One region of the Streptomyces sp. NPDC050546 genome, then DNA from elsewhere that is predicted to be linked to it. Evidence: riboswitches for the same ligand, from Rfam matches in the RefSeq annotation. Region 1 holds a riboswitch; each other region holds the start of a gene.
The links. A riboswitch is a leader RNA that binds a small molecule or an ion and turns the genes downstream of it on or off. The one in region 1 is predicted to bind cobalamin.
Positions count from the first base shown of each region.

Region 2: another riboswitch for cobalamin. It lies ahead of ACIBK5_RS16350 (cobalamin biosynthesis protein); the one in region 1 lies ahead of ACIBK5_RS35195 (hypothetical protein).
Region 3: another riboswitch for cobalamin. It lies ahead of ACIBK5_RS25460 (energy-coupling factor ABC transporter permease); the one in region 1 lies ahead of ACIBK5_RS35195 (hypothetical protein).

Region 1 covers NZ_JBITGX010000018.1:99,441-103,356, forward strand. The annotation lists gene ACIBK5_RS35185 (ATP-grasp domain-containing protein) at 1-208, opposite strand, end outside; gene ACIBK5_RS35190 (cysteine synthase family protein) at 205-1,227, opposite strand; gene ACIBK5_RS35195 (hypothetical protein) at 1,224-2,081, opposite strand; cobalamin riboswitch at 2,135-2,281, opposite strand; gene ACIBK5_RS35200 (ferric reductase-like transmembrane domain-containing protein) at 2,368-3,342, shown strand; cobalamin riboswitch at 3,394-3,631, shown strand; gene ACIBK5_RS35205 ((2Fe-2S) ferredoxin domain-containing protein) at 3,694-3,916, shown strand, end outside.
Region 2 covers NZ_JBITGX010000006.1:61,299-65,214, reverse strand. The annotation lists gene ACIBK5_RS16355 (cobyric acid synthase) at 1-779, opposite strand, end outside; gene ACIBK5_RS16350 (cobalamin biosynthesis protein) at 776-1,717, opposite strand; cobalamin riboswitch at 1,818-1,958, opposite strand; gene ACIBK5_RS16345 (hypothetical protein) at 2,105-2,326, opposite strand; gene ACIBK5_RS16340 (anion permease) at 2,362-3,609, opposite strand; gene ACIBK5_RS16335 (lysozyme) at 3,754-3,916, opposite strand, start outside.
Region 3 covers NZ_JBITGX010000010.1:198,273-202,188, reverse strand. The annotation lists gene ACIBK5_RS25475 (energy-coupling factor ABC transporter ATP-binding protein) at 1-357, opposite strand, end outside; gene cbiQ (cobalt ECF transporter T component CbiQ) at 354-1,103, opposite strand; gene ACIBK5_RS25465 (energy-coupling factor ABC transporter substrate-binding protein) at 1,109-1,453, opposite strand; gene ACIBK5_RS25460 (energy-coupling factor ABC transporter permease) at 1,450-2,151, opposite strand; cobalamin riboswitch at 2,181-2,448, opposite strand; gene ACIBK5_RS25455 (serine/threonine-protein kinase) at 2,505-3,916, opposite strand, start outside.

The DNA of each region.
Region 1 (3,916 bases):
GCGTACGCTCCAGCAGTTCCGCCACCCGCTCCACGTCGAAGGTGTCGATCTCCACGACGTCCAGGGCGCCGGCGGGCAGCCGGTCCAGTTCGTAGGCGTAGTAGGCCGGGTCGCGGGTCAGGAGCAGCAGCCGCTCGCCGAGCCGGTCGGCGGCGCGTACCAGGTGCCCGAGCCCGAACGTCAGCGACTCCAGACAGACGACCGTCATGCCGCCCGCTCCTTCCAGTGGGCGGGGCAGGCCGTGCGCCGCCACGTCATTCTCGACCAGGGCATGCTCATCTCCTCCGGGTCGCGGACCTCGACGGGCTTCAGCGAGGCGGGGTCCAGGGCCTCCGGGTACCGGGCGAAGACGCGCTCCACATAGCGGTGTCCGGTGTCGGCGCCGATCACCAGGTGCAGCCGGTCGGGGTGGCGGCGGGCCTCGTACATCGCGGCCAGATACCCGGCACCGGTGGACAGCCCGGCGAAGACGGCGTGTTCGCGCAGCAGGCTGACCGCGCCGGACATGGCGTGTGTGAAGTCCATCCAGTGCACGGTGTCGTAGAGGTGGTGGCGGACGTTGTCGAAGACGATCGACGACCCGATGCCCGCGATGATCGCCTCGGGGTCGTGATGGTCCTGGCTGCCGAAGGTGACGCTGCCGAACGGCTGCACGCCGACCAGCCGCACCGACGGCTCCGTCTCCCTGAGACGCTCCACGAGGCCGCCCGTCGAGGCGCCGGAGCCCACCCCGCCGACGACGGTCAGCGGGGTTCCGGGAAACGCCTCGGCTATCCGGTCGGCGACCTCGTGGTAGCCGAGGCAGTGGATGTCGTCGTGGTACTGGCGCATCCAGTGGCAGTCGGGGCGCTCGGCGAGGATCTCGCGCACCCGCCGGACCCGTAACTCCTGGTCGAGCTTGAGGTTCCGGGACGGTTCGACCTGCTCGACACTCGCGCCGAGGATCTCCAGCTGGGCGCGGGTGGTGGCGTCGACGGTGGTGGACGCCACGATGTGGCACCGCATGCCGTGGCGGTGACAGGCCAGCGCGAGGGCGTAGGCGTAGATGCCGCTGGAGCTGTCGATCAGGGTCTGGCCCGGCCGGACCGTACCCCGGTCGAGTAATCGGCGCACGGCGGCGAGCGCCGAGTAGATCTTCATCGACTCGAACCGGAGCAGCACGAGCTGGTCGGTGAGCCGGACCAGGTCGGGAACCTTCAGGGCGTCGGCGATATGGGGGTGGATCACCCGTAGCCTCCTTGGGCGAAAGTGCACTGGTGGCCGAGCGAGCGGAAGAACGCGGACAGTTCGGATCTGACGCGGGAGTCCGGGCGGCGGACGAAGAGATAGCCGGTCAGACAGCCCGTGTGCGCGACGAAGACACCGTCGGCACCGAACCGCTCCCGGTGGCCCAGCACCCGGTCGAACGTCGTCTTGGGCAGCACCTCCTGGGACAGCACGGCACTGGTGGTCGCCGCCCGCGCCACGGCGGCCGCGTCGCCGCAGGCGAAGCCCTTCAGCAGGTCGGTCAGGCACCGCTCGTACTCCTCGCCGCGGCGCCGGTAGTGCGCGAGGAGCAGCGAGGTCACGGCGGCGGTGTCCACCGTGCCCGGCTCGATCACATAGGCGGTGTGGAAGCCGATGTCCGTGCCCAGCCGCCGCACCACCCGGTGCCGGCCGCTCAGATGCAGCGCGAACTCGTCGAGGAAGACGCTGTCCGACCGTTCGATCGCCGCCAGGACGCCGAGCACCACGTCGGTGTCGCAGGGCAGCGAGAAGATCCCCGACAGACAGCGCAGGGTCGCCACGATGTCCGCCGTCGAGCTGGCCATCCCGACGCCCACCCGCAGATCGGAGTGCGCGGTCCAGCTTCCCGGCGGCAGGGACGACAGGCCGTGGTGTTCCAGGAAGAGCCGGGCCGCCGTCAGGGACTTCTCCCCGAGCGGAAGGGGCCGCGCCGCCCCTGGCGTGAAGTGCACCCAGGAGTGGCGTTCCACGGGGAACGACACCACCGCGATGTCCGGATCGGGGCCCGCCCGCAGCGGCCCCTGGTACAGCTCGCCGAGCGTGCCGTGACAGACACCGGACACGACACCACTCACGTGCTTTCCTCCGTCCGCCGACCCAGTCCTCGAGGTCACCGTGCACAGCCCGCGTGACGCGCGGGCGCGGTGGCAGGTCTTCGGACTCGTGGGCCGGCGTGCGCTCCCACTCACCGCTGCGGGACAGTCCCGGATTCCCACCGGGTTCCCCTGCGACTGCGCGCCTCAGCGTAGGGAGGGCCACAGGGGATGGAAAGGGTGCCTCCGGGGCCCCGACGGGTACCGGCCGTCCCTCTGGCCGGATTGCCTCTCGGTAACCCATCTCCCCTCGGTGAGACTGTGCTCGATGCTGGTGAACCCGAGGTCCGACGAGAACGGGACGACCGTCCCGAGACCCGGCGCCGAGCGCGTCGCCCTGCGCGGAGATCTCCGCTCCGCGCTGCCCGACGCCGGTGCGGCGGTCGTGGTCACGGCAGCGGTGTTCGCGCTGCTGTGGGCGCGCATGGAGTCGGGCACCTCCGACACGGTCGCGGTCATGCCGTTCATGGACGATCCCGGCACCTACTGGATGTACCTGCTGAGCCAGGCGTTCGGCTGGTCGGGCCTGTTGTGGGCGTGGGGCACGGTCATGCTGGGGCTGCTGCTGTCGGGGCCGGGCCCCGGCCGGCTGCCGGTCTCCCGGCAGGTCCTGGAACGCTGGCACCGCACCACCAGCCTGACCACGATGGCCCTGATGTTCGCGCACGCCCTGATGTTCGCGGCGGAACTCGTTCGCTACGAGGCGCAGTTGGGGTGGGCCGAGCGGCTGTGGGCCGGCTTCGCGGACACCTTCGTGCCCGGCTGGTACGACTCCGGGACCGGCCGCATCGCCATCCCCCTCGGCCAGGGCGCCCTGTACCTGGCGATCCCCCTGGGCCTGCTCTTCTACGTCCGGCACCGCATCGGCGCGAACACCTGGCGCCGCCTGCACCGGTCCGTGATCGTCGTGTACGTCCTCAGCGTCTGGCACACCCTGCTCTACGGCACCAACGTCTGGTACGGCGAGTGGCCGCGCACCGTGCTGTGGCTGCTGCAACTGCCCGTCGCCGCCCTGCTGGTGCTGCGCCTGCTGCGGCCGGCCCGGCGGTCCGAACGCCTGGCCGCGCCCGGTGCGCGCACGGGCGTGACCTGGCCGGCCTGGACGGCACGGGCGGTGGGACGGATCGCCGCCGGGGCCGTCGTCGTAGGGCTCCTCGCCGTGGTGGCCTCCGGCCGGGACGGTGGCCGCGAACGCCCGGCCGAACCGCCGGCTACGCAGCCGCACGCCCACGAGACGGACTGAGGCCGCGCACCGGCCGCATGCGAGGATGATCGGCGAACAAGGCGACGGCGGAACGAGGAAGCCGGTGTTAATCCGGCGCGGTCCCGCCACTGTGACCGGCCCTAGGGGGCTTCTGATGGATCTCCGCGGCGTCGCGACGCCCGGCACGCACTCTCGCCGCACCGGCCAAAAGGCCTAGTAGCTCCGCTACGAGGCCTTCCGCCCGGCACGCCGAGAGCACGCACCGAACGCCGCTCCTTCTTCCGCGGAGATCCATCAGAAGCCCCCTACGCCGGGAGCCAGGAGACTCACGCGGTCGCCTCCTCGACGAACCACCGGGGCGGATCTCCCCGGAGAGAGGACAGGTGCGGCATGTCCGCAACCCCGGCCGGAGGGGTTCCGTGCCGCGTCGTCGTCTGCCGGGACTGCTGCTGCGGCACCGGCAAGGTGACCGGCGTCGACCACACGGCACAGACCGAGCGGCTGCGCGAGGCGGCGCCCGTGCGGGTCTCCGAGTGCCTCGACGTCTGCGACCAGGCCAACGTCATCGTCGTACAGCCGTCCGCCGCGGGGCGTGCCGCCGGGGCCCGGCCGG
Region 2 (3,916 bases), on a different contig from region 1:
TCCTCGCCGACCGGCGGGGCGACGACGGACTCGCGGACCGTCCCCCGCAGGGAGACGCGCAGCCCGTCCTCCTCGTCGATCCCGAGCCCGTGCCGGAAGGGCAGAACGCCGTACGTCTGCCGCCCGGTGAGGCCGTGGAGCATGTCGAGCCCCGGCTCCAGCAGGGAGACGTCCCCGCGGAACTTGTTCACTAGGAACCCGGCGACACAGTCCTGGTCCTCGCGGGACAGCAGGGCTACGGTCCCGAAGAACGAGGCGAAGACCCCGCCCCGGTCGATGTCGCCGACGACGAGCACGGGGAGCCCGGCGCCCCGGGCGATCCCCATGTTGACGATGTCCGTCCGTCGCAGATTGATCTCGGCGGGAGAACCGGCCCCCTCACAGATCACCGCGTCATACGTGCCCCGCAGTTGCTCAAGGCAGTCGAGCACGGTCCCGAGCAGCCGCTGCTGCCGCCCGCCGTGGTACCCGCGCGCACTCATCTCCCCGACCGGCTTGCCCAGCAGCACGACCTGACTGCTCTGCTCGCCGCCGGGCTTGAGCAGCACGGGATTCATCAGCGCGGTCGGCTCCACACGGCACGCCTGCGCCTGCATGGCCTGCGCCCGCCCGATCTCGGCGCCCTCCCGCGTCACGAACGAGTTCAGCGACATGTTCTGCGCCTTGAACGGCGCGACCTTGACGCCCCGCCGCACCAGCCACCGGCAGATCCCGGCGGTCACGACGCTCTTGCCGGCGTCGGAGGTGGTACCGGCGACGAGAAGCCCCCCGCCCGTCATGACGTACGCCCCTTCACGATGTGGCGCGCGGCGGCACAGACGCCGAGCGCGAGCCAGCCGACACGCCTGGACAGCCGTGCGGCCCGTTCGATGTCCCGGGTCGTGACGCCGCGCCCCGCGCCGTTGAGTACGGGCCGGTGCTCGACCCGCCCGCCGTAGGACAGGGTCCCGCCGAGCCGCACCCCGAGCGTCCCCGCGAACGAGGCCTCCACGGGCCCGGCGTTGGGACTCGGATGCTTGGCGGCATCGGCACGCCAGGCCGCCACGGCTCCCCGTGGATCGCCCCCGGCCACGGCCGCGAGCACGGCGGTCAGCCGGGCCCCGGGCCACCCCGCGACATCGTCCAGCCGCGCGGAGGCCCACCCGTAGCGCCGGTACCGGGCCGACTTGTGCCCGACCATGGCGTCGAGGGTGTTGACGGCCCGGAACCCGAGAAGCCCGGGCACGCCGCCCACGGCCCCCCACACGAGCGCCCCCACGACGGCGTCGGAGGTGTTCTCCGCGACGGACTCGACGACGGCCCGGGCGATCCCGTCGGCGTCGAGTGCCTGTGGATCCCGTCCGCACAGATGCGGCAGCCGCGCACGGGCCGCTTCGACGTCCCCGGCCTCCAGGGCGCGTCCGATGACCTGCGCCTCCCGCGCGAGCGAAGTCCCCCCGACGACGGCCCAGGTGGCGACAGCGGTCAGTCCGATCGACGCGGGGGCGGACCTGCGCACCGCACGCGCGGCGACGGCCCCCAGCGCGACGGCCCCGCCCGCGCACACCACGGTGTGCAGCGCGCCCCATCCCCGGTGGTCCCGCCACAACACCCGCTCCACCGCACCCGCGGCCCGCCCGAACGCGGCGACCGGATGCCCCCGGCGAGGATCTCCGAGCAGCAGATCACCGATCAGACCGACGGCGGCACCGTACGCGTGGACGCGACCGGCACCCATGGGCTCAGCCGGCCTTGGCGGCGGACAACGGTGGAGTACTGACCCTCGATCGGCAGCCGAGCATGGCGATATGTCCTCACTCAGGGTGTCCACGCCCTGGTTCGACGAGACCGGCGGTGAGAGTTCCTGGCTCCCGGGGGGTTGTTACCCCGGTGACAGTGGCGGGACCGCGCCGGACTTCCACCGGCTTCCTCTCCTGCCGCCGTATTGGCCCCGGCAGTCCACCACGGCCGCGAACAGCCGTCAACTTGCCGTTGACCTGCGAGAGGAGAGTGTGGACAAGCCCACACCGCCCGCCTCGCAGGGGGTGCCGACGGCTGCCCCGCACACGGCGACCGGGCGGCCCGGGACCGAAGCCCCGTGCCGCCCGGTGACGGACGATCGTGGTCAGGCCACGATCAGATAGATCCCGTACCCCACAGCCGCCGCGCACGCCGCGAAGCACGCGTACGCCCCCGTCACCGCGAGCCCCGCGGACCCGCCCGCCGCCACCGCCCGCTCACGGCGCGACAGGCCCGTGATGCCGAGGGTGAACAGGCCGACGAGGATCACGGTGGCCACGAGGCTGACGCCGAAGACGGAGCCGAGGGTCGCCCAGTCGATCTTCATCTCAGAGATTCTTCCTTGTCACCGGGTGGGCGGGATCAGACCGAGGTGGTCGTGGTGGAGGGCTTCCGGTCGGCAGAGGGCTGGGCCTGGGCCGGGATGGTGGCGGCCAGTTCCTCGGACGGGCCCGCCGGAGGCGGCGTCACCGCGGCGATCGCGGTGGTCACGACACCGGCCGGCTCCTCGTCGACCTCGTTGACGTTGGTGTGGTCGACGACCTCGCGGCGCGACAGCTTCCAGATCACCGCGCTGGAGGCGACCAGGAAGACCGCCACGACCGCCGTGCCCCAGTTCCCGAAGCCGGTCACGTACTCGGCGAGCGCGCCCACCAGGGCCGCCGCCGGCAGCGTCAGACCCCAGGCGACGAACATCCGCGTCGCCGTCGACCAGCGGACCACGCCGCCCTTGCGGCCGAGCCCCGCGCCCATCACCGCGCCGGACACGGAGTGGGTGGTGGAGAGGGAGAAGCCGAGGTGCGAGGAGGCCAGGATGACCGTCGCCGCGCTGGTCTGGGCGGCGAAGCCCTGCTGCGGCTGGAGGTCGGTCAGGCCCTTGCCCATGGTGCGGATGATGCGCCAGCCGCCGAGGTAGGTGCCGAGCGCGATGGCGATACCCGCCGAGAGGATGACCCACATGGGCGGGTCGGAGTCGGGGGCGACGGCGCCGCCGGCGACCAGGGCCAGGGTGATGACACCCATCGTCTTCTGGGCGTCGTTGGTGCCGTGGGCCAGCGAGACCAGGCCCGCGGAGGCGATCTGGCCGGCCCGGTAGCCCTTCTTGGAGGCGTCGCCGTCGGCCTTCTTGCCGAGGGAGTACGTCAACCGCGTGGCGAGCAGTGCGGCGATGCCCGCGACCAGCGGGGCGGCGACCGCCGGGATCAGCACCTTGGTGACCAGGACGTCACCGTGCACCGCGCCGACGCCCGCCGAGGCGATCGTGGCGCCGATCAGGCCGCCCATCAGGGCGTGCGACGAACTGGACGGCAGACCGACGAGCCAGGTCAGCAGGTTCCAGAGGATCGCGCCGACCAGGGCGGCGAAGATGACCTCGGGACGGATGCCGGCCTCGTCGACGAGGCCTTTGGAGATCGTGTTCGCGACTTCGACGGACAGGAAGGCGCCGACCAGGTTGAGCACCGCGGACATGGCCACCGCGATCTTCGGTCTCATGGCGCCCGTGGAAATGGTCGTGGCCATCGCGTTCGCGGTGTCGTGGAAACCGTTCGTGAAATCGAACGCAAGTGCGGTTACCACCACAATCGCGAGGATCAGCGAGAAGCTTTCCATTTACCCAGGCAATCGTTCGGCGTCGTTGGCGGGACGAACGTAGGTAACCCGAGTGAACGGAAGATGAACTGGGAGGGGCGCAGGGGTGTCCGCAACAGGGGTCCGTCATTCCGCCCTGGTGCGACGGCCCTTGCGCCCCAACGATCATGTGCCCCTGGCGAACTGTTTCAGTCGATCGAGTGACCCGCCGAAGAGATTCTGATCACCCGGGAGGGTGCCGTCGCCGTTGTCGTACTGCCAGAAGGTCCAGGAGGACCAGCCGGCCGGCAGGGGTCCCGCGCTCGCCGCGTTGTAGCGGGCGACCCAC
Region 3 (3,916 bases), on a different contig from region 1:
TACCTCCGTGTCGGACAGCCCGAGGTTGAGCGGCCCGAACGACACGTCCTGCTCCACGGACGCCGCGAACAACTGGTCGTCCGGGTCCTGCACCACCAGCTGGACGGTCGTCCGCAGCCGGGTCAGGCCCTTGCGGTCGTACGTCACCGGCTGCCCGTCGACCGTCAACCGCCCCTCGTGCGGCCGCAGCCCGCCGCTGAGCAGCCGCATCAGGGTGGTCTTGCCGCTGCCGTTGCGGCCGAGCAGCGCGAGGGCCCGCCCCTCGCGGATGTCGAAGTCGAGGCCGCTGAGCACGGCCGGGCCGTCCTCGTAGGCGAAGGACGCGCCCCGCAGGGCGACGAGGGCGGGCTCGCTCATGCCGGCGGCCTTTCCAGTACGAAGGTGAGGACGGCCAGCGCCGCGAGGAGCGCGCAGCTGGCGGCCGTGAAGCGGACGGAGACGCGGGCCTCGGGCACCAGGACCCGCAGGGTCCCGTCGTAGCCGCGCCCCGCGAGGCCGGCCTGGAGACGGGCCGCCCGGTCGAAGGCCCGGACGAACGCGGTGGCGCCGAGTCCGCCCAGCGAACGCCAGGCGGCGGCCCGCGTGGTGTGCCCGAGCCGGGCGGCCTGCGCGTCGCGGATCCGGCGCACGGAGTCCAGCAGCAGAAAGCTCATGCGGTACGTCACGAGCGCGACATCGACGACCGGCGCCGGGACGCCCGCCCGGACCAGGCGGGGCAGCAGGTCGGACATGGGCGTGGTGAAGGCGAACAGCAGCACCCCCAGGGAGGCCGCCGAGGTGCGCAGCAGCAACTCCCCGGCCCGCAGCGGCCCGTCGTCCGCGAAGGAGACGAAGCCCCCCGGCCCGCCGACCTGGACGAGCAGCGTGAGAGCGCCGGTCACGCAGAAGCCCAGCGGCACGCGGTAGGCCCGCCACAGCCGCCGGCCGGGCACCCCGGCCGGCCCCAGCAGCAGGGACACGGCCGTCACGAGCACGAGAGCCGCGCCCGGCCAGGGCGGCAGGGAGATGGCCAGCACGGTGAGTCCGAGACCGAGCACGGCCTTGTCCACGGGATGGCGGCGGCGCCAGCGACTGCTGTGCGCCGCCGCGTCGATCGGCAGCACGCGGCTCAGGCCCTCTCGGCCGCCGGCTCCTCGGCGTCCCGCTCCCGAGCCTGCTGCTCACCCTGGCGCCGGCCCCGGCGCAGACCGAAGTAGTAGGCGAGGACACCGGCGCCGATCGCCGCCTGGAGGGCGAACAGCGCCGACTCGATCTCACCCGACGGCGGCTCGTACAGCGGCGAGAACCAGGGCTCGTAGTCCGGGTCGATCTCGGTGATCGCCGTCTCCGCCTGGGCGTCGGCGCCCGCGAACGGCTCCTCCTTGTGGTCGCCGAGGCCGAGCGCGAGCGGCAGTACGGCGAGCGCGGCCACCGCGAGCAGCAGCAGGAGGTTGATCTTCGTGTTCTTCTTCATCGGGCCGCCGCCTCGGTCTCGGTCACGGACTGCTTCTTGGCGAGGAGCACACCCAGCCGGGTCAGTTCGCCCTTGCTGGACTGCACCAGCAGCCGCATCACGAGCACCGTCAGCAGCCCCTCGCTCACCGCGAGCGGGATCTGGGTGACGGCGAAGATGGTGCCGAACTTGCCGAGCGCGCCCACGAACCCGCTGCCCGGGTCGGGGAAGGCCAGTGCCAGCTGCACGCTGGTGACGCAGTACGTGGACAGGTCGGCGAAGAACGCCCCGAAGAAGACCGCGACCATCAGCGGCACGTCGTACCGCCGCAGCAGCTTGTACACGGCGTATCCGGCCCAGGGCCCGACGATCGCCATGGAGAAGACGTTGGCGCCCAGCGTGGTCAGACCGCCGTGGGCGAGCAGCAGCGCCTGGAAGAGCAGGGTGATGGTGCCCAGCACCGCCATGATGGGTGGCCGGAAAAGGATGGCTCCCAGACCCGTTCCGGTGGGGTGGGAGCAACTGCCGGTGACCGACGGCAGTTTCAGGGCGGACAGAACGAACGTGAAGGCACCGGAGGCACCGAGGAGCAGGGTGCTCTCGGGGTGCTCGCGCACCTCACGGGTGAGCGACCGGACTCCGTGGACGACGAACGGGGCCGACGCGACGCCCCAGGCGACCGCGTGTGCGGGTGGCAGAAAACCCTCGGCTATGTGCATGGCTCAGCAGACCCTCTCCAGCACCTCGTGGATGGTTGACGTGCCTTGGCCGGTCTCCTGGCTGACGGGTACCACCGCCCGTGCTCCGCCTTCCCGGGGCAAGGGCTCTGGCGCCACATTCCCGTCGTCCGCCCGGAGGGCGGGAATGTGGCGCCAGAGCCCTAGGACCCAGTGGCTGCCCGTGTGGGCTGGAGCCGGACTTCCCGATTCACAGTGGCGAGGGCCGCACCGGCATCACACCGGATTTCCCGTTCACCAAGGCGTGGTGACAGTAATGCCGAGATAAGGACGATGACAAGCCACCCGAGGGGGCGCGCGAGGGGGCGTCCGCTCGCACACCGGCGCAGGGCCGCTCAGTCGTCGCCCCCGGCGTCATCGTCGTCCCCGTCCTCCCAGGTCTGACGGGGCTTCTCCTGCTGGGGTTTGTCCGCCTTTCGCGGTGGGGCGGCCGTCTCCTGCGCCGGAGTCGTGGGGCTGGGCTTCACTTCGACGGGGGTCGGGGGAGGAGACGCGGTGGTGGACGGGGTGATATCGGCCACTGTGCCGGCGGCCGGCGCGGTGGCGGCCGGATCCGTGTCCTCCGCCGGAGCTGAGGAGAGGGGCGAGGCGGAGTCCGCGGACGGTGTGGCGGCCGGGCTGCTCGCGGACGGGGACGCGTCGGGTTCCGTGCCCTCCGTCGCGGTGTCGTCGGGCGAGAACCACAGCATGCCGGCGAGCATCGCGGCGGCGAAGAGTGTCGCCGCGGCGACCGTCGCGGCCGCTCTGCGCCGGTTGTCGTCGCCGCCCCGGGGTGCGGCGCGACGCGAACGGCCGGCCTGGGGTGTGCGGCCGGTGCGCAGCCCGGGGGCGCCGGGCAGCGCGTAGGTGGCCGGGTTGCGGGTCTCGGTGGCTGGATACGGCCCGGGCGTGGCGGACGTCACCGGGGGCGCGGCCTCCGGCAGCGGCTCGGGCCGCCCTCGCCAGGCGCCACCGGCGAACCACTCGGCGGTCTGCTGTGCGGTGGGCCGGTCCTCGGGCTGCTTGGCGAGCAGGCCGAGCAGGTAGTTCTCGAAGGCCGGCGGGAGTCCGGCGACACCGAGCTCGCGGGGCGGTACGGGCGCGGAGTCGAGGTGCTGGTGCAGGAGCGCGACGGCGGTGTCCGCCTGGAACGGTGGCCGTCCGCTGAGGAGCTGGTAGAGCAGACACCCCAGGGAGTACATGTCGGAGGCGGGACCGGCGGGCTGGCCCAGGGCGCGTTCGGGTGCGAGGTAGAGGCCGGTGCCGACGATCTGGCCGGTAGCGGTGAGCGCGGCGCCGGGGTCGTCCAGGAAGCGGGCGATGCCGAAGTCGCCGATTTTCAAGGTGCCGTGGGTGTCCAGCAGGAGGTTGGCGGGCTTGATGTCACGGTGGACGATGCCCTGCGCGTGCGCGGCGGCGAGCCCTGCGGCGGCCTGTGCGGCGAGATCGGCCACCCGCTCGGCGGGCAGCGCGCCGGAGGCGGCCAGCACCCCGGCGAGGCTGTCGCCCTCGACCAGTTCCATCACCAGGTACAGCCGGTTGTCGTACTCGCCGAAGTCCAGGACACCGACCAGATGGGGGTGGTTGAGACGCCCGGCGGTCTGGGCCTCCAGACGGAACCGGGAGGCCGCCGTGACATCGGTGTCCTGGGGCAGCAGCAGCTTGACGGCCACCGCTCTGGCGAGCGTCTCGTCGTACGCGCGCCAGACCTCTCCCATTCCACCGCGCCCGATCTCAACATCCAGCCGGTAGCGGCCCGCTAGCAGCA